DNA from 4 places in the Streptomyces sp. NPDC059201 genome. Region 2 is predicted to be linked to each of the others. Evidence: riboswitches for the same ligand, from Rfam matches in the RefSeq annotation. Region 2 holds a riboswitch; each other region holds the start of a gene.

Evidence for each region. Region 2 has a riboswitch for cyclic di-AMP ahead of ACFXMG_RS35530 (M23 family metallopeptidase). Riboswitches for the same ligand answer to the same signal wherever they lie in the genome.
Region 1: another riboswitch for cyclic di-AMP. It lies ahead of ACFXMG_RS30870 (peptidoglycan DD-metalloendopeptidase family protein); the one in region 2 lies ahead of ACFXMG_RS35530 (M23 family metallopeptidase).
Region 3: another riboswitch for cyclic di-AMP. It lies ahead of ACFXMG_RS13390 (transglycosylase SLT domain-containing protein); the one in region 2 lies ahead of ACFXMG_RS35530 (M23 family metallopeptidase).
Region 4: another riboswitch for cyclic di-AMP. It lies ahead of ACFXMG_RS18665 (M23 family metallopeptidase); the one in region 2 lies ahead of ACFXMG_RS35530 (M23 family metallopeptidase).

The regions. Positions count from the first base shown of each region.
Region 1 is NZ_JBHZBB010000011.1:249,726-254,946, forward strand. It holds gene ACFXMG_RS30850 (aspartate aminotransferase family protein) at 1-221, shown strand, start outside; gene ACFXMG_RS30855 (helix-turn-helix domain-containing protein) at 297-926, shown strand; gene ACFXMG_RS30860 (DUF6126 family protein) at 947-1,111, shown strand; gene ACFXMG_RS30865 (tyrosine-protein phosphatase) at 1,148-1,969, opposite strand; cyclic di-AMP (ydaO/yuaA leader) riboswitch at 2,359-2,522, shown strand; gene ACFXMG_RS30870 (peptidoglycan DD-metalloendopeptidase family protein) at 2,527-3,516, shown strand; gene ACFXMG_RS30875 (SGNH/GDSL hydrolase family protein) at 3,677-4,480, shown strand; gene ACFXMG_RS30880 (STM4011 family radical SAM protein) at 4,467-5,221, opposite strand, start outside.
Region 2 is NZ_JBHZBB010000015.1:151,775-156,995, forward strand. It holds gene ACFXMG_RS35525 (PP2C family protein-serine/threonine phosphatase) at 1-991, shown strand, start outside; cyclic di-AMP (ydaO/yuaA leader) riboswitch at 1,246-1,397, shown strand; gene ACFXMG_RS35530 (M23 family metallopeptidase) at 1,409-2,662, shown strand; gene ACFXMG_RS35535 (aldo/keto reductase) at 2,743-3,711, shown strand; gene ACFXMG_RS35540 (PrsW family intramembrane metalloprotease) at 3,708-4,964, opposite strand; gene trmB (tRNA (guanosine(46)-N7)-methyltransferase TrmB) at 5,188-5,221, opposite strand, start outside.
Region 3 is NZ_JBHZBB010000003.1:689,279-694,499, forward strand. It holds partial or broken gene ACFXMG_RS13380 (phosphocholine-specific phospholipase C) at 1-1,781, shown strand, start outside; gene ACFXMG_RS13385 (hypothetical protein) at 1,842-2,429, opposite strand; cyclic di-AMP (ydaO/yuaA leader) riboswitch at 2,755-2,940, shown strand; gene ACFXMG_RS13390 (transglycosylase SLT domain-containing protein) at 2,945-3,808, shown strand; gene ACFXMG_RS13395 (phosphoribosyltransferase family protein) at 3,802-5,106, opposite strand.
Region 4 is NZ_JBHZBB010000005.1:118,419-123,639, forward strand. It holds gene ACFXMG_RS18655 (M16 family metallopeptidase) at 1-742, shown strand, start outside; gene ACFXMG_RS18660 (M16 family metallopeptidase) at 769-2,133, shown strand; cyclic di-AMP (ydaO/yuaA leader) riboswitch at 2,333-2,494, shown strand; gene ACFXMG_RS18665 (M23 family metallopeptidase) at 2,502-3,272, shown strand; gene ACFXMG_RS18670 (GntR family transcriptional regulator) at 3,467-4,150, shown strand; gene ACFXMG_RS18675 (HPr family phosphocarrier protein) at 4,328-4,609, opposite strand; gene ACFXMG_RS18680 (GNAT family N-acetyltransferase) at 4,815-5,221, shown strand, end outside.

The sequences.
Region 1 (5,221 bases), on a different contig from region 2:
TGGTGGTGGTCCCGCTGCTCCAGCGGCACCGGATCCTCACCCAGGTCTCCGGGGACCACCTGGAGGTGATCAAGCTCATCCCGCCGCTGGTGATCGACGAGGCGGACGTGGACCGCTTCGTGACCGCCTTCACGGAGGTCATGGAGGATGCCCACGGCGGTGGCGGGCTGCTCTGGGACTTCGGGAAGACGCTGGTCAAGCAGGCGGTCGCGCAGCGCTGAGCCGCCGGCGTCCCGCGTTTTTGCCTCTGGGGCAAGAAACTTGCCTCAGAGGCACGTTCCTGGCGGAATGGACCCATGGACCACGTCCCCCGGGGCCCCGCCCCGGAAACCGCCGCTCCCGAGATCCTGCCCGACGTCGCCCCGCAGCTGCGGGCCCTGCGCCGGCGCCGGGGGTTCACCCTGGAGGCGGCCGCCCAGCGGGCCGGGCTCTCCCCGGCGCACCTCTCGCGCCTGGAGACCGGGAACCGGCAGCCCTCGCTGCCGATGCTGCTGGCCCTGGCCCGTATCTACGGTACGACGGTCGCCGAGCTGCTGGGGGAGACCCCGCCGGAACGCGACCCGGTGGTCCGGGCCGGCCGCTCCGAGCCGGTCGAGGCGGACGGCTGGGTCTACCGGCAGGCGGGCGGCGCCGGCCGGGCCATGCAGTGCCTGCGCGTCCATGTGCCGTACGCCACCCGGGCCGACATCGTGCGCGTCCACCCCGGCGAGGAGTGGCTGCACGTCCTCGAAGGACAGGTCCGGCTCGCCCTCGGCGAGGCGGTGCACCTGCTCGACCCCGGGGACAGCGCGCACTTCGACTCGCTCACCCCGCACCGGATCGGCGCGGCCGGCCGCGCCGGCGCCGAGGTGCTGTTCGTCCACACGCTCCTCCAGAGCCCCGCCGCCGAGCTGTGCCTGGGCGGCGGCGCCCCGCACTCCCGCTGAGCCTCCGAAGGTTGGTCGACATGTCCGACAAGTCAGCACATTCCGCCCCGGGCACCGGCGAAGAGCGCGGCGAGGGGAAGTTCCCCAAGGGGCTGGTGCTCCGCCTCTTCGCCTACCTGATCGCCGGTCACCTCTTCGCCGGTTTCCTCTACCTGCTCTTCATGCTCGGCGGGCAGAACCAGTAGTCGTCGCGCAGTAGCGGTTTCCGGGCCCGCTGGCACTCACGCCGCCGTGAGCAGCCGCTCCCGCAGGCGCGCCAGGGTCTCGGGCGCGAGCTTCAGGCCCTCCGCGAGGTAGGTGTCGACGGAGCCCCAGGTCGCGTCGATCGTCTCGAAGGCGGCCCTCAGGTACTCCACCCGCGCGTCGAAGAGCGGGCTCAGCAGCTCCATCACCTCGGGCGCCATCGCGTCCCGGGCGGTGGAGCTGCGGCGCACCTTGTAGCGGCGGTGCGGCGCGTCGGACTTCACGTAGTCGGCCTCGATGGCCTCGCGCTCCACGCCCAGCGCGAGCAGGGTGATCGCGATCGAGAGCCCGGCGCGGTCCTTGCCGGCCGCGCAGTGCATCAGGGCCGGGACGGACTCCTCGGCGAGGGAGTGCAGGACCCGGCTGTGCTCGGCGGTCCGCTCCACGATCATCCGGCGGTACGAGGACGTCATCCGGTCCGCCGCCTTGCCGTCGCCCAGCAGGTTCCGCAGCGTGCCGAGGTCGCCCTCGCGGACCATCCGCCAGAACTCCTTGCCGTCGGCCGGGTCGCTCAGGGGTATGTTCACGTTCCGTACGCCCGGGAGCTCGACGTCGGGCCCCTCCACCTTGGCGTCGGCGGCGTTGCGGAAGTCGAAGATCGTGTGCAGCCCGAGGTCGGAGAGGAAGGCCGCGTCGGACTCGGTGGCGTCGGCGAGGTGACCGCTGCGGAAGAGGGCGCCGGGCCGGACGGCCCGCCCGTCCGTGGTCGGCAGGCCGCCCACGTCCCGGAAGTTGCGGACCTCGGCGAGCTCGGGCTCGCCGGGTTCGAGGGGGTGGACCTGCGGCGACTGCTGCGTCACGGATGCTCCTGGGGGTAGGCGTCAGCGGGACCGGGACGAGATCGGTTCCCCCCGCAATCATCCCGGCGCGCAGGGCCTGGCGCACCCCCCTGGTCGGTAATGGGCGATCTGTCCGTATTGGAGGGTCTTGCGGTAACGCGCCCTGGTTGCGGGGGAGATGGAATGCGGCGCGTGAGCAGGGTCATAGAAGTGACGGATCGTGGCCGACCGCCCGGATCAATCACCCTCCCTGAAAAGGGAATCGAGGGACCGTCATCGACGGAGGGTGACCGGAATTCCGGGCCCGAAGATCGTCCCGGAATGCCCGTCGAATTCCGTGGCTTGTTCGCGCCGACCCCGCTCGTCTAGCGTCGCCGTCAATCCGGTCGGACCGCCGAATCCTGCCACCGCCCGGAATTCGACCCCATCCCATCGCGTGGCAGGAGCGGGGGACCCAAGGAAGTACGCCGGTCCCGCGACGCAGGACGGCTAGGGGTGAAGCCGCGTGAGAAACGCGGCCGGGCATCTCCAGTCCGAACCCGACAGCTCACCTCGCAGGCGCCGGAGAGGAATTCGCCATGCCCGTGAAGGGTAAGCACCGCCGCCAGAAGTCCACCCTCATCACCCGTGGCCTCGTCGCCGCCGGCACCGGTGGCGCCGTCGTCGCCCTGCCGCTCCTCGGCGCCACCGGCGCCCACGCCGCCGAGCAGGCCGCCCCGGCCGCCGTCTCCAGCGCCGTGGTGAGCGCCGCCGCGCACGTCCACACCCAGGCCGCCGCCGCGCCGGCCGCCCAGGCCGCCGCCCCGAAGACGTACTCCGTCGTCGCCGGCGACTACCTGTCGAAGATCGCCGCCGAGCAGAACGTCGCCGGCGGCTGGCAGAAGCTCTACTCCGACAACCGCCAGGTCGTCGGCGGGAACCCCTCCCTGATCCTGCCGGGCATGAAGCTCACCCTCGGCGCCAAGAACCCCGCCAAGGCCGCCGCCCCGAAGCCCGCCGCCGCGCAGTCCGCGCCCAAGGCCGCCGCCAAGGCCGCCCCGAAGGCCGCTCCGAAGGCCGAGCGCAAGGCCGCCCAGAAGACCCAGTCCTCCGGCGAGCAGACCCGCGCCTCGCGCTCCACCGAGCGCGCCGCCGCCCCGGCCGCCGCGCAGTCCACCTCCTCCGGCTGGGTCGCCCCCGTCGCCGGCGGCGGCGTCTCCACCCCCTACCGCGCCTCCGGCTCCATGTGGTCCTCCGGCTACCACACCGGTGCCGACTTCATCGCCTCCTCCGGCACCACCGTCCGCGCCGTCGGCGCCGGCACGGTCGTCTCCGCCGGCTGGAGCGGCGCCTACGGCAACGAGGTCGTCATCCAGCACGCCGACGGCAACTACTCGCAGTACGCCCACCTCTCCTCCCTCTCCGTCTCCTCCGGCCAGTCCGTGAGCGGCGGCCAGCAGATCGGTCTCTCCGGCTCCACCGGCAACTCGACCGGCCCGCACCTGCACTTCGAGATCCGCACCTCGCCGAGCTACGGCGCGGACATCGACCCGCTGGCCTACCTGCGCCAGCACGGCGTGTCGATCTGACCCGTCCGGCCCCACGGCCACACGAAGGCCCGGCACCCCTGGTGCCGGGCCTTCGCCCTATTCCGGCTTGGCAAACTCTTTATCGGTGGCATATATCACCCGCCGTCAACCCCTCCTTACGGTCGCGTAGGTCACATCCGAAAAGGAAGGATGTGCTTCCGTGGCAGACGATTCGAGAGCAACAGACGAGAACACGTTCGGGTCCTTCGGGTCGTACGCGGCGATCGGTGACAGCTTCACGGAGGGCGTCGGGGACCCGGGTCCCGACGGGACGTTCGTCGGCTGGGCGGACCGCTTCGCGGTGCTCCTCGCCGACCAGCTTCCGGACCACGAGGGCTTCCGCTACGCGAACCTGGCGGTCCGCGGCCGCCTCCTCGACCAGATCGTGGCCGAACAGGTCCCCCGGGCGAAGGAGCTCGCCCCCGACCTGGTCACCTTCTGCGCGGGCGGCAACGACATCATCCGCCCCGGCACCGACCCCGACGACGTCGCCGAGCGCTTCGAGCGGGCCGTGCGGGACCTCACCTCCGCCGTCGGCACCGTCATGGTGACCACCGGCTTCGACACCCGCGACGTGCCGGTCCTCAAGCACCTGCGCGGCAAGATCGCCACGTACACGGCCCATGTCCGCGCCATCGCCGACCGCTACGACTGCCCGGTCCTCGACCTGTGGTCGCTGCGCTCGGTCCAGGACCGGCGCGCCTGGGACGACGACCGGCTGCACCTCTCGCCCGAGGGCCACACCCGGGTCGCGCTGCGCGCCGCCCAGGTCCTCGGCCTGCCGGTGCCGGCCGACCCGGACCAGGCGTGGCCGCCGCTGCCCGTCCGCGGTCCGCTGGAGGTCCGCCGCGACGACATCCTCTGGGCGCGCGAGTACCTGGTGCCGTGGATCGGCCGACGGCTGCGCGGCGAGAGCTCAGGGGACCACGTCGAGGCCAAGCGCCCCGACCTCATGCCCCTGTAGCTCCCGGACGGCCGGCGGGGATCCGCTCCAGGACCCCGCCGGCGAAGACGTCGTACAGCGGCAGCGTCTCCAGGTGGACGTACCCGATGTGGCAGTCGCAGATGGCGAGGGGGCAGGCGCGCGGCCGCAGCGCGGCACGGTACGAGCCGTCGTACAGGTTGCCCAGCTCGGCCCTGACGAAGTGGCAGCGCCGCACCGTCCCCTCCCCGTCCACCGACACCACCGACTCGCCGGTCCGGCAGGGCAGCCCCGCCGAGCGGTGCGGATGCCGGCTGTAGCCGAAGAGCGGGTCGATCTCCGACCAGGCCGCCGCCTCCGCGTCGGTGTACGTGTGCCCCTCGGCGGCGTTCACCCACAGGTAGACGTGGCCGGGCAGCGCGGCCCGCAGCCGCAGCGCCTCCGCGTGGTGCTCGGGCAGGCCCACGACGCCCACGCTGAACCGGACGCCCCGGGCCGCCAGGTCGAGCGCCTTGCCGAGGAAGCGGTCGTACGGGGTCTGGCCGGGGTGGTACGTGCACCACAGGGCCAGCGACCCGAGGTCGGCCTCGTCCAGCCACGCGGTCCGGCAGCTCAGATTGGTCTGGATCGCCACCCGCTCCACGTGCGGCAGCCGCGACAGCTCGACCATCGCCCGCCGGTACCAGGAGCGGACCAGGCCCTCGCCCCACGGGGTGAAGAGGATCCGCAGCCGGTCCCCGGTCTGCCCGGCGGCCCAGCCGGTGAAGCGTTCCAGGGCCGCCC
Region 2 (5,221 bases):
CTTCTCCCGGCTCACGACCCTGCTGACCGGGCTGGCGGCGATCCTCGCCTCGGTCGGGCTGCACGCGTACAACGACACGCTCTCCGACGTGCCCTCGCTCACCGAGACCCTGACGGTGGTGACCGTCTCGGCGCTCGCGATGCTGATCAACCTGGTGGTGCGGCGCAGCGGCGAGCGGCTCGCCTCGGCGCGGGTGATCGCGGAGGCCGCGCAGCGGGCGGTGCTCCCGATGCCGGCGGAGCGGATCGCGGGGCTCCAGTGCGCGGCCCGGTACGAGGCGGCGCAGGCGGACGCGTTCATCGGCGGCGACCTGTTCGCGGTGCAGGACACCCCCTACGGGGTGCGGCTGGTGGTCGGGGACGTACGGGGCAAGGGGATGGACGCGGTGGAGGCGGTCGCCGTCGTCATCGGCGCGTTCCGGGAGGCGGCCGAGCAGGAGGCGACCCTGGAGGGGGTGGCGGCGCGGCTCGAACGGGCCCTCACGCGCGAGGGGACCCGGCGCGAGGGTCTGGACGCCTTCGAGGGGTTCACGACGGCGGTGATCGCCGAGATCCCGCGCGAGGGCGGGGTCGTACGGATCGTGAACCGGGGGCATCCGCCGCCGCTCCTGCTGCACGGGGACGGGCACCTGGAGCCGGCCGAGCCGGCGGAACCGGCGCTGCCGCTCGGGATGGGGGAGCTGTCGGTCTGGCCGGACCGGGCCGACGAGCGGCCGTACCCGCCGGGCGCGACGCTGCTGTTCTACACGGACGGCCTGTCGGAGGCGCGGGACGCGGACGGCGTCTTCTACGACCCGGCGGCCCGGCTCGCCGGGGCGGTCTTCCCCGGGCCCGAGGAGCTGCTCGACGCGCTCGTGGACGACGTGCGGCGGCACACGGGCGGCGGTTCGACGGACGACATGGCGCTGCTCGCGGTGAGCCGCCCGGCGACCGGGGCGCCGGAGCGGCGCCGGACGATGCCGGTGGTTCCACCCGGCCCGTCGTACCGCTGAGACCCCTGAGAGGCCCTGAGAGGCCCCCGAGAGGCGGTACTCACCGTCCGTGGTCGGGGGGTGTCACAGCGATAACAATTGACACAACATCAGATTCCGAGGGTTTGACGGTCCTTCACTGAAGGGGGGTCAACTCGGGCGAATCCCTGTCAATTCAATGAATGATCAAGGGGAACGGCTTGGAATCGGACCGCCGTGTCTATTAACGTTCGATAACGCAGCGCGGTCGTCCCAGCCGTCGCAAGAGACGGCTCCGTGCGCACGCGCCGAATCCCGTAAGGGAACCGGGGAACCAACCCTTGGGGTGAATCGGGCCCCTCGCACATCCCCCGTGCGAACACGCCCGTAGGAGACCTTCCTGCTCCGAACCCGTCAGCTAACCCGGTAGGCGAGAAGGAAGGAAAGGAGCGCGCCTCCGTGGCGTCCAACACCCCCGTACCCGGAGCCCCCTTCGAACCCTTCGGCGGCCCGGGTGCCGTCGGAGCGGACGACCCGGCGGGCTCCGCGCCGGTCGCGTACGACACCGCCTCCTTCACCCCGGCGCCCGGGGAATGGAACCCGACCGAGGGCTCCCTGCGCGCCGAGAGCCGCGCCGGCGGCCGCCACCGGGTCGTGAAGCAGCGCTCCAACTTCGCCCGCTCCTCCACCGTCCTCGGCGTCGGCGTCATCGCCGCCGTCGGCGCGGGCGGCCTCGCCACCGCGCAGGAGAAGCCCCCGGTCGCGATATCGCTCCCGGACCTGCCCGACCTGCCCGACCTGGGTCTGCCGGACGCCCACGACCTTCCGGGCGTCGGCGACCTCCTCCCGGGCGGCGACGAGGAGACCTCCCAGGTACGGGACTCCGCGCCGGTCGCCGCGGGCGGCGCCGCCGCGAAGCCGCTGACCTCGATCACGTACAACGCCCCGGCCGACACCGCGACCACCGCCGGTTTCGGCACGGGGACCGGCGCCGGGACGGGCGGCGGCACCGGCACCGCCACCGTGGAGCGCACCGCCTCCACCGCCGACGCCGGCGAGGCCCTGCGCGCCCGCATCCTCCAGCAGGCCGAACAGCAGCAGCAGGCCGCCGTCGACGCTGAGAAGCAGGCCGCCGAGAAGGCCGCCGCCGAGAAGGCCGCGGCGGACGCCAAGGCCAAGGCGGACGCCGCCGCGAAGGCCGAGGCCGAGGCGAAGGCCAAGGCGGAGGCGGAGCGGATCGCTGCCGAGAAGGCCGAGGCCGAGCGCATCGCCGCCGAGAAGGCGGAGGCCGAGCGGCTCGCCAAGCTGGCCGCCAGCTACTCCATGCCGCTCTCGTCGTACACGCTCACCTCCACCTACATGCAGTCCGGCTCGATGTGGTCCTCCGGCTACCACACCGGCCTCGACTTCGCCGCGCCCACCGGCACCCCGCTGAAGGCGGTGCACGGCGGCACGATCAAGTCGGCCGGCTGGTCCGGCTCGTACGGCTACCGGATCGTCCTGGAGCTGGAGGACGGCACCGAGGTCTGGTACTGCCACCTCTCCTCGATGACCGTCGGCGCGGGCCAGACCGTCACCACGGGCGAGACCATCGGCCGCGTCGGCGCCACCGGCAACGTGACCGGCCCCCACCTCCACCTGGAGGTCCACACCCCCGACGGCTCGGGCATCGACCCGGCGGAGTGGCTGCGCTCCAAGGGCCTGTCGATCTGAGGGACGGCCATGAGCCTTCCGGTCGGGGATCAGGCTCCCCGATCGGAATATGCCCGGCGGCGCACGGAGTTGAGTTCTGCATGACCTCACCTCTGCGCCCGCTGGGCACCTCCGACCTGCACGTCTTCCCGCTCGCCCTCGGCGGCAACGTCTTCGGCTGGAGTGCCGACGAGGCGCAGTCCTTCGCCGTCCTCGACGCCTACGCGGCCGCGGGCGGCAATTTCGTGGATACCGCCGATGCCTATTCCGAGTGGGTCGAGGGCAACGAGGGCGGGGAGTCCGAGACGATCATCGGCCGCTGGCTGACCGCCCGGGGCAACCGCTCCGACCTCGTCGTCGCCACCAAGGTCGGCGCCCATTCCCGCCTCAAGGGCCTGAGCGCCACCACCATCAAGGCCGGCGCGGAGGAGTCCCTGCGCCGCCTCGGCACCGACTACATCGATCTGTACTACACGCACTTCGACGACGAGTCCGTGCCGGTGGAGGAGATCGTCACCGCCCTCGACCAGCTCGTGAGGGACGGCAAGGTGCGTGCCGTCGCCGCGTCCAACATCTCCCCCGAGCGGCTGCGGGCCTCCCTCGACTTCGCCGAGGCCGAGGGGCTCGCCCGGTACGTGGCGCTCCAGCCCGAGTACAACCTCGTGTCCCGCGAGAAGTACGAAGGCGCGCTCCTCGACACGGCCGCCGACACGGGTCTCGCCGCCGTCCCGTACTACGGTCTCGCCGCCGGGTTCCTCACCGGCAAGTACCGGCCGGGCCGGACCGTCGAGAGCGTCCGCGCCTACCGCGCCTCCGAGCTCGCCGAGACCGCGCGCGGTCAGGCCGTGCTCGCCGCCCTCGACGAGGTCGCCGAGGCCCACGGCGCCGAGCCCGCGACCGTCGCCCTCGCCTGGCTCGCCTCCCGCCCCACGGTCGCCGCGCCGATCGCCTCGGCCCGCACGGTCGAGCAGCTCCCCGCCCTGGTCGCGGTGGCGGACCTGACGCTGACGGAGGCCGAACTGGCCCGTCTGACGGCCGCGTCCGAGACAGTGGAGACGCCGGAGGGCTAACCCTTGTAGGGGTTGTAGCCGCCGTAGTCGAGGTACTGCGGCGGCACCCACACCCGGCCGGTGGCCCGCGCCGCGTACGAGAGCGCGGGCGAGGCCGTGGCCCGGCGCTCCCACAGGTGGTGCAGCAGCTCCTGCTCGCGCGCGGCGAAGTCCGGCACCGGGACCGTGCCCCGGCGGGCCCGCTCGCGCAGGAAGGCGAGGGTCGTGGCGAAGGACTCGTACTCGCCGACCGCCCGCGCCCCCGCCTTGCCGTACGTACGGGACGCCACCGCCCGCGCGGTGCGGCGGGCCCGCATCGAGGAGAGCGCCAGCGGCTCCTCCGGGGAGAGCCAGCCCGCCGCCGCGTAGGCCGGGAGCACCCCGGCTATCGTGCGCAGCTCCTTCTGCCGGCTCCACACCGCGAGCCAGGTGAGCAGCCCGAAGGCCGGGACCATGAAGACCGCGTACACGGCGTAGAAGGCGAGCGCGCCGCCGAAGGTCGCCGAGCCGTTCCACAGCGCGTGCACGCCCATCGAGAGCAGCAGCCCGGAGAGCGGCAGCAGCACGCGGCGCAGCCGCCTGCCGCGCGGGGCGAGCGCGGCCAGGCCGAAGCCGATGCCGGTGAGCACGGTGAAGAGCGGGTGCGCGAAGGGCGACATCACGACGCGGACGAAGAAGGTGCCCGCGGTGACGGCGCCGATGCCGCCGTCGCCGAGGTCCTGGTCCTCCCCGAAGGCGTTGCCGAGGTAGAGGATGTTCTCGGTGAACGCGAAGCCGGTCGAGGTGAAGCCGGCGATCACCACCCCGTCGACCAGGCTCCGGAAGTCCCGCCGCCGGAAGAGGAAGAGCAGCAGGATCGCGGCGGCCTTCGCGGTCTCCTCCACCACCGGGGCGATCACGGTCGCGCCCAGGTCGTCGGCCGAGCCCGGATCGGCGGTCGCGGTGGCGATCCAGCGGACGGCGAAGGAGTTCGCGAGGATCGCGACCAGGGCGGCGGCGAACGCGCCCCACGCGAAGGCGAACAGCAGGTTCTTCCACGGAGCCGGCTCGACCCGGTCGAGCCAGCGGAACGCCGCCATGAGCAGCGGTACGGGAAGGATCGCGAGCCCCAGCCCGACGAGGAACCCCTCCGTGCCGGTCTGCTCGCGCACCAGCGCCAGGATCACCAGGGCGCAGAGCGTGAGGAGCGTGATCAGCGCGACGGCCCGGACGACCCGGCTCCGCCAGAAGGCCCGCCGGGGCCGGTACCGCCACTGGCTCCGGTCGGCGGCCACGGCGAACGACGGCTCGTCCCCGTCACGGACGGGGACATGGCTCTCGACCGCCGGGGGTCCGGCCTGCGACGGCAGGAGGGAGCCGACCGGCAGCTCTGGCGGTGTGGGTGGTGTGGGCGACTCGGAGGACGGCAGGGGTTGCGACACGCCTCGACCCTAGCGACCGTCACCGACAGGGGCGATGGACTTGTGGACTTGTGGACGGCGGTCGCCGCCGCCGGTGCTACTTCCTGCGGAAGAGCAGGTCGTGGACGACG
Region 3 (5,221 bases), on a different contig from region 2:
CCAGCAGCCCAACTGGGGCGGCCGGCAGTTCCCCTGGAAGCTCAGCGACACGCCCCCGGCCGGCGGGGTCGACGGCGAGACGCTCGCCCAGTGCAACGGCGACCTGCCGCACAGCTGGACCTCGCAGCACGCCGCCTGGAACAAGGGCCGGCTCGACAACTGGGTGACCGGTGTGGGCAACACCCGCACCCTCGGCCATCTCGACCGCGAGGACATCCCGTTCCACCACGCGCTCGCCGACCACTACACGATCTGCGACGCCTACTTCTGCTCGGCGCTCAGCGCCACCGGCCCGAACCGCACCTTCCTGTGGAGCGGCAGGATCGACGCCTCCAGCAAGGACGGCGGGGACGAGTCGGGGCTGACCTGGGAGACGTACGCGGAGGCGCTCCAGCGGGCCGGCGTGAGCTGGAGGGTCTACCAGAACGCCCAGGACAACTACGGCGACAACGGCCTCGCCTACTTCAAGAAGTTCACCGACGCCCGGCCCGGCGACCCGCTCCACGACCGGGGCATGGCCTCGGTCCCGAAGGTCACCGGCTCGACCCCGGACGACATCGCCGCCGCGATCCGCGCCGACGTCCTCGCCGGCACCCTGCCGCAGGTGTCGTGGGTGGTGGCCAACGAGGCGTTCTCGGAGCACCCGTACGCCCCTCCCGGCGACGGCGCCCACTTCGTCGACCTGGTCTACCGCGCCCTGGCCGCGAACCCCGAGGTCTTCGACTCGACGGTGATGTTCCTCAACTACGACGAGAACGACGGCTTCTTCGACCACGTGCCGCCGCCGGTCGCCCCGCCCGGGACCCCGGGCGAGTACCTCGACGGCGTGCCGATCGGCCTCGGCTTCCGCGTCCCGATGCTCGTCATGTCGCCGTGGACGCGGGGCGGCTGGGTCAGCTCGGAGGTCTTCGACCACACCTCCGTGCTCCGCTTCCTGGAGACCTGGACCAGCGCCCTCGGCACCCCGGCGGCCTGCCCGAACATCAGCGCCTGGCGGCGGAAGGTGACCGGCGACCTGACCGGCGTCTTCGACTTCTCGAACCCGGTGTACGGGGTCCCCGGCGGCCTCCCGTCGACGACGGAGGTCATCGGCATGGCCACCTGCGGCCCGCTCCCGAACCCCGCGCCGCAGAACAACGCGCTGCCCGCCCAGGAGCCCGGCACCCGCCCGGCCAGGGCGCTCCCCCTACCAGCCGAACGGCAACCTCGACCGCTTCGAGTTCGGCGCCGCGGGCAAGATCCTCGCCTGGTTCTCCCTGACCAACCAGGGCCCGCAGGCCCGGCGGGCCGCCCACTTCTCGATCCACCCGCACCAGCACCGGGACACCGCCGCCTGGCAGTACACGGTGGACCCCGGGACGACCACCTCCGACTACTTCAACATCGGGCTCGGCTCGGGCTCGGGGAAGTACGACATCTCGATGATGGGCCCGAACCGCTTCCTGCGCCGCTTCATCGGCGACGCCTCCAAGGCGGGCAAGGCGATCGAGGTGGCGGCGCGCTTCGCGACCGAGCCGGGCACCGGGAAGACGGCGATCTGGTTCAGGATGACCAACACCTCCGCCGGCCCGGTGACCTTCACGATCCGCTCCAACGCCTACCGCGCGGACGGCGCGTGGACGTACACCGTCCCCGCCGGCTCCACGCGCGAGGACTTCTTCAACGCGGTGGCGTACCACGACGGCTGGTACGACTTCACGGTCCTCGCCGACATCGACGGCACCTGGTCGCGCCGGTACACCGGCCACATCGAGACGGGCGCCCCGAGCGTCACGGGCTGACCGCGGGGCGCGCGGGGCCTCGCGCTGGCTCTGGCCCTCGCCCTCGCCCTCGCCCGTCGCTCAGCGGCCGGCGAGGGCGGCGCGGTGGATGGTGGCGTCGACGAGCGCGAGCGCGTCCTCGGCGGTGCGGCCCGGGGCGCGGTTCCAGGGGCCGATGAGCCCGTGCCACCCCCGCGACCGCAGCTCGGTCATGATCCAGGCGCCGGCCTCGTTCATGGTGGACGCGCTGCCGTGACCGAGCCGGTGGGCGGCGAGCAGGGCGCCGCAGAGACACCGCGCGCCGCGCGCGTCACGCAGCTTGTACGGGGTGTTCTGCCAGCCCCACTCGGTCAGCACGCGGCGCGCGTAGGCCAGATGGACGGAGGGCCGTACGTCGGCCCGGCCGACCCGGCGCCAGACGTGCAGCCGGTCCGGGAGGACGGCCCCGATCCTGCCCGGCAGCGGGCGCTCGGTAGGCGGGGCCGGAGGCAGCGCGTCGAGGGCGTCGGCGACCAGCTGATCGACGGGGACGGAGAGCAGGCTCCGCCAGGCTTCGGGGGCGGGTGGGACCAGGCGCTCCCAGGCGGCGGACTCGTACAGGCGGGCCGCCTCGCGGTCGAGGGCGTCGGGGTCGAGCTGCGCGGTGGACGTCAGAACAGGAAGTGACATTCCTACATCATTGGGACTGATTGTCCAGTTTGCGACTTATGCCACCCGACCGGCACCCTCGGCTCTGACTATCGACATGACGACGCATTGCTCCGCAAAAGGCATCAGATTCCCTATTCGGACATTGCGCCGCCCAGTGACGCGACTCACTCCGCCCCGGCGCAACCCATCGTCCGATTCCCCACGAGCCATGCGCCGCAAGGGATTCCGACCGGCCCGCCGAAACCGTCGATCTTGAATTCCGGCCGGTCGATCTTTACCTCCCCATTTCTCGCGCATTCCCATCTTGTTCCCCGCCGCATTCCTCGCCTACGGTCACCTCTATTCGAGCGGATCGCCAAATCCTGCCACCGCCCGAAAGACCTCCCATTTCACCCGACGGCAGGAGCGGGGGACCCACCACACCGCCGGTCCGGCCATCCGGAACGGCTCGGGGTGAAGCCGCGTGCGCGCGGCCGGACATCTCCAGTCCGAACCCGACAGCTCACCTCGCAGGCGCCGGAGAGGAAACCGTCATGCCCGCTCACGGCAAGCACCGCCGCCCCCGACGCCGTACCGTCACCCGAGGTCTCGCCTTCGCGGGCACCGGCGGAGTCGCCCTCGCCCTGCCGCTGGTCGTGCCCGCCACGGCCGGCGCCCAGCCCGCCGCTCCCGCCCTCGCGCCGGCCGCCGCCGTCGCGGCTCCCACCGCGCGGACCGCCGCCGTGGCGCAGGCCCCCGCGGCCGTTCCCGCCGCTCCGGCCGCCGCGCGCGCCTACACCGTGGTGAAGGGCGACTCGCTTTCCCTGATCGCCCACCGAAAGGGAATTCAGGGCGGCTGGAAGTCGCTTTACCAGGCGAACAAGAAGACCGTGGGTGACAATCCGTCACTCATTCACCCCGGTCTCGAACTGACGATTCGTCGGGATTCCGCCAAGGCCGCGCCGAAGCCCCAGCAGACGGCCCGCAAGAGCGCGGCGAAGCCCGCGTCCGGCGGTTCCGCCGAACGGGCGAGCCGCTCCGCCGCCCGCGCCGCGGCCCCCGCCGTCCAGGCCGCCCCGATCGCCGCCACCCAGTACGCCGACAACCTCGACGGCTGGATCCGCGAGTCGCTGGACGTGATGGCCCGGTACGGCATCCCCGGCTCGTACGAGGGCATCCACCGCAACATCATGCGCGAGTCCTCGGGCAACCCCCGCGCCATCAACCTCTGGGACTCCAACGCCGTGAAGGGCACGCCGTCGAAGGGCCTCCTCCAGGTCATCGACCCGACGTTCGCGGCGTACCACGTGCCGGGCACCTCGCTCGACCCGTACGACCCGGTCGCGAACATCACCGCCGCCAGCAACTACGCGGCCGACCGGTACGGCTCCATCGACAACGTCAACGGCCCCTACTGATCCCGCCCGTTCACGGCCGCACGGAAGCGGCCGGTGAACCAGTCCGTCGCCAGCGACGCCACCTCCTCCAGGGCCCCCGGCTCCTCGAAGAGGTGGCCGGCGCCGGGTACGACCTCCAGCCGGCTCTCGCAGCGCAGCAGCGCCTCGGCCCGCCGGTTGAGGTCCAGGACGAGGTCGTCGCTCCCGCCGACGATCAGCAGTGTCGGGGCCCGGACCCCGGCGAGACGCTCCCCCGCCAGGTCGGGCCGGCCGCCCCGGGACACCACGGCGGCCACGTCGTCGCCCGGGTCCGCCGCCGCCCACAGCGCGGCGGCCGCACCCGTACTCGCCCCGAAGTAGCCGCGCGGCAGACGTTCGATACCGGGCGTCCCGGCCGCCCAGGCGGCGGCGCGGCCCAGCCGCTCGGCGAGCAGCGGGGTGTCGAAGACCCGTGAACGGTCGGTCGCCTCGGCCTCGGTGAGCAGGTCGAAGAGGAGAGTCCCGAGCCCCGCCCGGTTCAAGGCGGAGGCGACCTCGCGGTTCCGCGGACTGTGCCGGCTGCTGCCACTGCCGTGCGCGAAGAGGACCAGCCCAGCGGCCCCGTCGGGCACCGCCAGATCACCGGACAGCACCGGTTCGCCGCCCGGGATCCGCACGGCGGTGTGCCGGACGACCGGATCACGCGCCGCCCGGCTCCGGTCGAGCCGGGCCACCACCTCGGCGTCCGGCGTCTGGTCGAACTCCCGGTAGAACTGCCCGACCGCCGCGAACCCCTGCGGGGCGCGCACGGCGACCGTCTCGTCGGCCTCGCCGCCGAGCCGCGCCGTCCACCCGTACGGCGCCACCGGTACCGCGAGCACTATCCGGGCGGCGCCCCCGGCCCGTACCACCCGGCAGGCGGCCAGCGCGGTCGCACCGGTCGCGAGCCCGTCGTCGACGACGACCACCGTCCGCCCCTCCAGCGGCACCGGCCGACGGCTGCCCCGATAGAGCCGGGCCCGCTCGGCCATCACCGCCCGCTCCCGCTCCTCGACCGCCGCCAGATCCCGCGCACCCACCCCCGCGTCCCACAAGATCTGCTCATTGACGACCCTTACTCCCCCCTCCCCGATGGCCCCCATGGCCAGCTCGGGCCGACTGGGCACCCCCAGCTTCCGCACCAGACAGATGTCCAACGGCGCGTCCAACGCCTCAGCCACCTCCGCCGCCACCGGCACCCCACCCCGAGGCAGCCCCAACACCACAACATCCCGCCCCTTGAGATGCCCAAGCCGAGCCGCCAGCTGCCGCCCCGCATCCACCCGATCGGCGAAATACATAACAGCCGCCTTCCCACTCACCCCCCACACACAACAACCCCACCCGCCCCAGCCGGTACTTCCAGGGTCCCACCACGGGGAGGGAGGGGGGTGGCGGGACGGGCGGGGTTCTGAC
Region 4 (5,221 bases), on a different contig from region 2:
CAACGCGGTCCTGTCGGTCGTCGGCGACATCGACCCGGAGCAGACGCTCGCCTGGGTCGAGAAGTACTTCGGCTCCATCCCCGGCCACGACGGCAAGCCCGCCCCGCGCGACGGCGCCCTTCCGGAGGTCATCGGCGGGCAGCTGCGCGAGGTCCTCGTCGAGGACGTCCCGGCCCGCGCCCTGATGGCCGCCTACCGGCTCCCGGAGGACGGCACGCGCGCGTGCGACGCCGCCGACCTCGCCCTCACCGTGCTCGGCGGCGGCGAGTCCTCCCGCCTGCACAACCGGCTGGTCCGCCGCGACCGCACCGCCGTCGCCGCCGGCTTCGGCCTGCTCCGGCTCGCCGGCGCCCCCTCCCTCGGCTGGCTGGACGTCAAGACCTCCGGCGGCGTCGAGGTCCCCGCCATCGAGACGGCCGTCGACGAGGAGCTCGCCCGCTTCGCCGCCGAGGGCCCGACCGCCGAGGAGATGGAGCGCGCCCAGGCCCAGCTGGAGCGCGAATGGCTCGACCGGCTCGGCACGGTGGCCGGCCGCGCCGACGAACTGTGCCGCTTCGCCGTGCTGTTCGGCGACCCCCAGCTGGCGCTGACCGCGGTCGACCGCGTCCTCGCCGTCACCGCCGAGGAGGTGCGCGAGGTGGCCGCGGCCCGACTGCGCCCCGACAACCGCGCGGTGCTGGTCTACGAGCCGGTGGAGACCGAGGACAGCGACAGCGACGAGGAAGAGGGAGCGGACAAGTGACCGATGCCGCCGTGTCTCTGACCAGTATGGATTTCCACCCGCAGCCGCAGGCGGGGGTGGCCAGGCCGTGGGCCTTCCCGGCCCCCGAGCGCGGTGCGCTCGACAACGGGCTGACGGTGCTGCGCTGCCACCGCCCCGGCCAGCAGGTCGTCGCCGTCGAGATCTTCGTGGACGCGCCGCTGGACGCCGAGCCCGAGGGGCTCGACGGCGTCGCCACCATCATGGCGCGCGCCCTCTCCGAGGGGACCACCGAGCGCGGCGCCGAGGAGTTCGCGGCCGAGCTGGAGCGCTGCGGCGCCACGCTCGACGCGCACGCGGACCACCCCGGCGTCCGGGTCTCCCTGGAGGTGCCGGTCTCCCGGCTCCACAAGGCGCTCGGGCTCGTCGCCGAGGCCCTGATCTCCCCGGCCTTCGACCCGGACGAGGTCAAGCGCCTGGTGGACAACCGGCTCGACGAGATCCCGCACGAGGCCGCCAACCCCAGCCGGCGCGCGGCCAAGCAGCTCTACAAGGAGCTGTTCCCGGCCACCGCCCGCATGTCCCGGCCGCGCCAGGGCACCAAGGAGACGGTGGAGGTCATCGACGCCGCCGCCGTCCGCGCCTTCTACGACGGGTACGTGCGGCCCGCCGCCGCCACCGCGGTCGTCGTCGGCGACCTCACCGGCGTCGACCTCGACAAGGTCCTCGCCGAGACCCTCGGCGGCTGGGCGGGCAAGCCGGCCGCGCCGCGCCCGATGCCGCCGATCACCGCCGACGACACCGGACGGGTCGTCATCGTCGACCGCCCCGGGGCCGTCCAGACCCAGCTGCTCATCGGCCGGATCGGTCCGGACCGCCACGACGCCGTCTGGGCCGCGCAGGTCCTCGGCGTCTACTGCCTCGGCGGCACCCTGACGTCTCGTCTGGACGCCGTCCTGCGCGAGGAGAAGGGGTACACGTACGGCGTGCGCTCCTTCGGGCAGGTGCTCCGCTCGGACGGCGAGGGGCACGGCGCCTCGATGCTCGCCATCAGCGGCTCGGTCGACACCCCCAACACCGGTCCGGCCCTCGACGACCTGTGGAAGGTGCTCCGCACCCTCGCCGAGGGCGGTCTCACCGACGCCGAGCGGGACATCGCCGTGCAGAACCTGGTGGGCGTGGCCCCGCTCAAGTACGAGACGGCCGCGTCGGTCGCCGCGACCCTGTCCGACCAGGTCGAGCAGCACCTCCCGGACGACTACCAGGCGCGGTTGTACGCCCGGCTCGCCGAGACCGGCACGGTCGAGGCCACGGCCGCCGTCGTCAGCGCCTTCCCGGTGGACCGGCTCGTCACCGTCCTGGTGGGCGACGCCGCGCAGATCGAGGAGCCCGTCCGGGCCCTCGGCATCGGCGAGGTGACCGTGGTGAGCTGACCCGCCGTCGGCTCCCGGCGGAGGTCTCCGATGCGAAGTTGCGTCGGAGACCTCCGCTTTATCCGTTATGAGACAAGGGTGATCGTATGCCCTGTGGCATGTCTTACAAATGGGCGTGTCTGTTTGGCGATCGACATCCGTCCGGCCTAGCGTCGACCCGGCTGTCCGACCCGACGCACGCGCCGCACCCGCGGCACCCGGACAGCCATCGCCGAGTCCCCGTCAGGCGCGAGCCTGGGGAGCCGGGGACCCACTCAGTCCCTGGGGTGAATCGGACGCCTTCGCCGCGCGGAGGGGTCCGTAGGAGACCTTCCTGCTCCGAACCCGTCAGCTAACCCGGTAGGCGAGAAGGAAGGAAAGGAACCGTCTTGGCGTTCACCCGTGCCACCGGGAAGCACCGTGGTGCGAGCCGACTGGCTCGCCGCAGCGCCGGCTTCGCCGGCGTGGCCGCCCTCGCGACCACCGGCGTCGTCGGCACCCTCGCCTCCCCGGCGCTCGCCGCCGACACGGACAACCGTTCCGCCGAGGACACCGGCCTCACTCAGGTGATCGCCGACGAGTCCATCGCCGACCAGATCAGCGCCCAGGCCGCCGCCCAGGAGCAGGAGGCCGCCGAGGCCGAGGCCCGGGCCAAGGCGCGCGCCGAGGCGAAGCGCAAGGCCGAGGCCCGCGCGCAGGAGATCCGCGAGGAGAAGGAGCGCGCCGCCCGCGAGGCCGAGCGCCGCCGCCTCGCCTCCTTCAACCTCCCGGTCTCCGGCTCGTACGTCTCCACCGGCTACAAGACCGGCGGTTCCCTCTGGTCCTCCGGCAGCCACTCCGGCGTCGACTTCCACGCCGCCTACGGCAGCTCGGTCGTCTCGGTCGGCTCCGGCACCGTCGTCGAGGCCGGCTGGGGCGGCGCGTACGGCAACAACATCGTGATCCGGATGAACGACGGCACGTACACCCAGTACGGCCACCTGTCGTCCATCGGCGTCTACGTCGGGCAGTCCGTCGAGCCCGGCGAGCAGATAGGCATCTCCGGCTCGACCGGCAACTCGACCGGCCCGCACCTCCACTTCGAGGCCCGGACCAGCGCCGACTACGGCTCCGACATCAGCCCCGTCGCGTACCTCCGCGCCCGCGGCGTCAGCCTCTGACCCGTCACCCCACCCCGAAACGGCCCCGGCTCCCACGAGCCGGGGCCTTTTCGTCACCCCCGGGGCAGGTGCTGTCGCTGCCGCGAACCGGACGAATTCCGAGGGGGCATCGGAATTTCCGGCGCACTGCAATAGAGTCGCGGAAACAGCGCCGCTCGAATTCGGTGCGCGCGGAGTGAAAGCGGAGGTCGGACATGCGGGTTCCCGCGCAATCGGTATGCACGGCGATCCGGGACGACATCGTCTCGGGGATCTTCGAGCGTGGCAGCCGGCTGACGGAGGACCAGCTCGCCCGCCGCTACGGCGTCTCCCGCGTCCCGGTCCGCGAGGCGCTGCGCACCCTGGAGTCCGAGGGCTTCGTCGTCAGCCGCCGGCACGCGGGCGCGCAGGTCGCCGAACCCACCGACCAGGAGGCCGCCGACCTCCTCGACGTACGCGCGCTGCTCGAACCGCTCGGCGCCGCCCGGGCCGCCCAGCGGCGCACCGACGCCCACCTCAAGGTGCTGCGCGGCCTGGTCAGGCTGGGGCAGGAGCGGGCCCGCCGGGGGCAGGGCGAGGATCTGCGGGCGCTCGGCGGCTGGTTCCACGAGACGCTCGCGCAGGCGTCGGGGAGCCCGGCGCTCGCCGCCCTCCTCACCCAACTGCGCCACAAGATCGCCTGGATGTACGCGGTCGACCAGCCGGACCGGCCCGTCGACGCCTGGGCGGAGCACGGGGCGATCGTCGACGCCATCGCGCGCGGGGACGCCGAGCGGGCCCGCGCGCTGACCGCCCTGCACGCCGAGCACACGCTTCCGCTGCACCGGCTGAAAAGGCCGGAGCGGGGCCGTGTGAGGGTTTCGCAACATGCCGTCAACACGGCGAGCGTCCGGAATTAACACGGGCGCCGTATACAAAGAATAGCAATTCCGGGGCGTCTTTCGTGCTGCCAGGAAATGGAATTGCCTGGCTCTGGAAATGCCTGGATCCGGAAATGCCGGACGGCCGTGTCCGCCGGGAGTTCCGGGGACACGGCCGTCCGGGAAGAGCGTGGATCGACCCGCTGGGTCAGACCGTCAGACCGTCTCGGGGAGCTCGTCGAGACCCTCGGCGACGAGCTTGGCGAGGCGCTCCAGCGCGGCCTCGGCACCCTCGGCCTCCGAGGCGAGCACGATCTCCTCGCCGCCCTGCGCGCCCAGACCGAGCACCGCGAGCATCGACGCGGCGTTCACCGGGTTGCCGTCGGCCTTGGCGATGGTCACCGGGACACCGGAGGCCGTGGCGGCACGGACGAAGATGGAGGCGGGGCGGGCGTGCAGGCCCTCGGCCCAGCCGACGTTGACGCGGCGCTCAGCCATGGTGTTGCCCTTCAGGTCTTCAGCGGTTGTCTAGACCAGTCTCTCACGGCGTGCGGCGTGCTCCTGCCGACCTTCGTCCCGCATCCGTGCGACGTTCGGCCCCCCTCACCATGCCCGCGGAAGGCGGGCCGCGCGAGCCGTGTACCGCCGACGAGGGGGCGCGCGAACGGTGCCGGTGTCGGACCCCCGCCGTAGGCTTTGCCCCATGCGGAGCGCGTCGGAGCAGGCGGACGAACCGGGCGGACCGGACGGGACGAGCGGTGCGAGCGGGACGGCCGGGACAGGCGGACCGGGCGGGACGGGAGCGGGGGAGCGACCGGCCCCGGAGGAGCACGCCTACCCCGACCACTGGGAGGCCGACGTCGTCCTGCGCGACGGCGGCACCGCGCGCGTCCGGCCCATCACCGCCGACGACGCCGACCGGCTCGTCAGCTTCTACGAGCAGGTCTCGGACGAGTCGAAGTACTACCGCTTCTTCGCCCCCTACCCCCGGCTCTCCGCCAAGGACGTCCACCGCTTCACCCACCACGACTTCGTCGACCGGGTCGGCCTCGCCGCCACCGTCGGCGGCGAGTTCATCGCCACCGTCCGCTACGACCGGATCGACGCCCG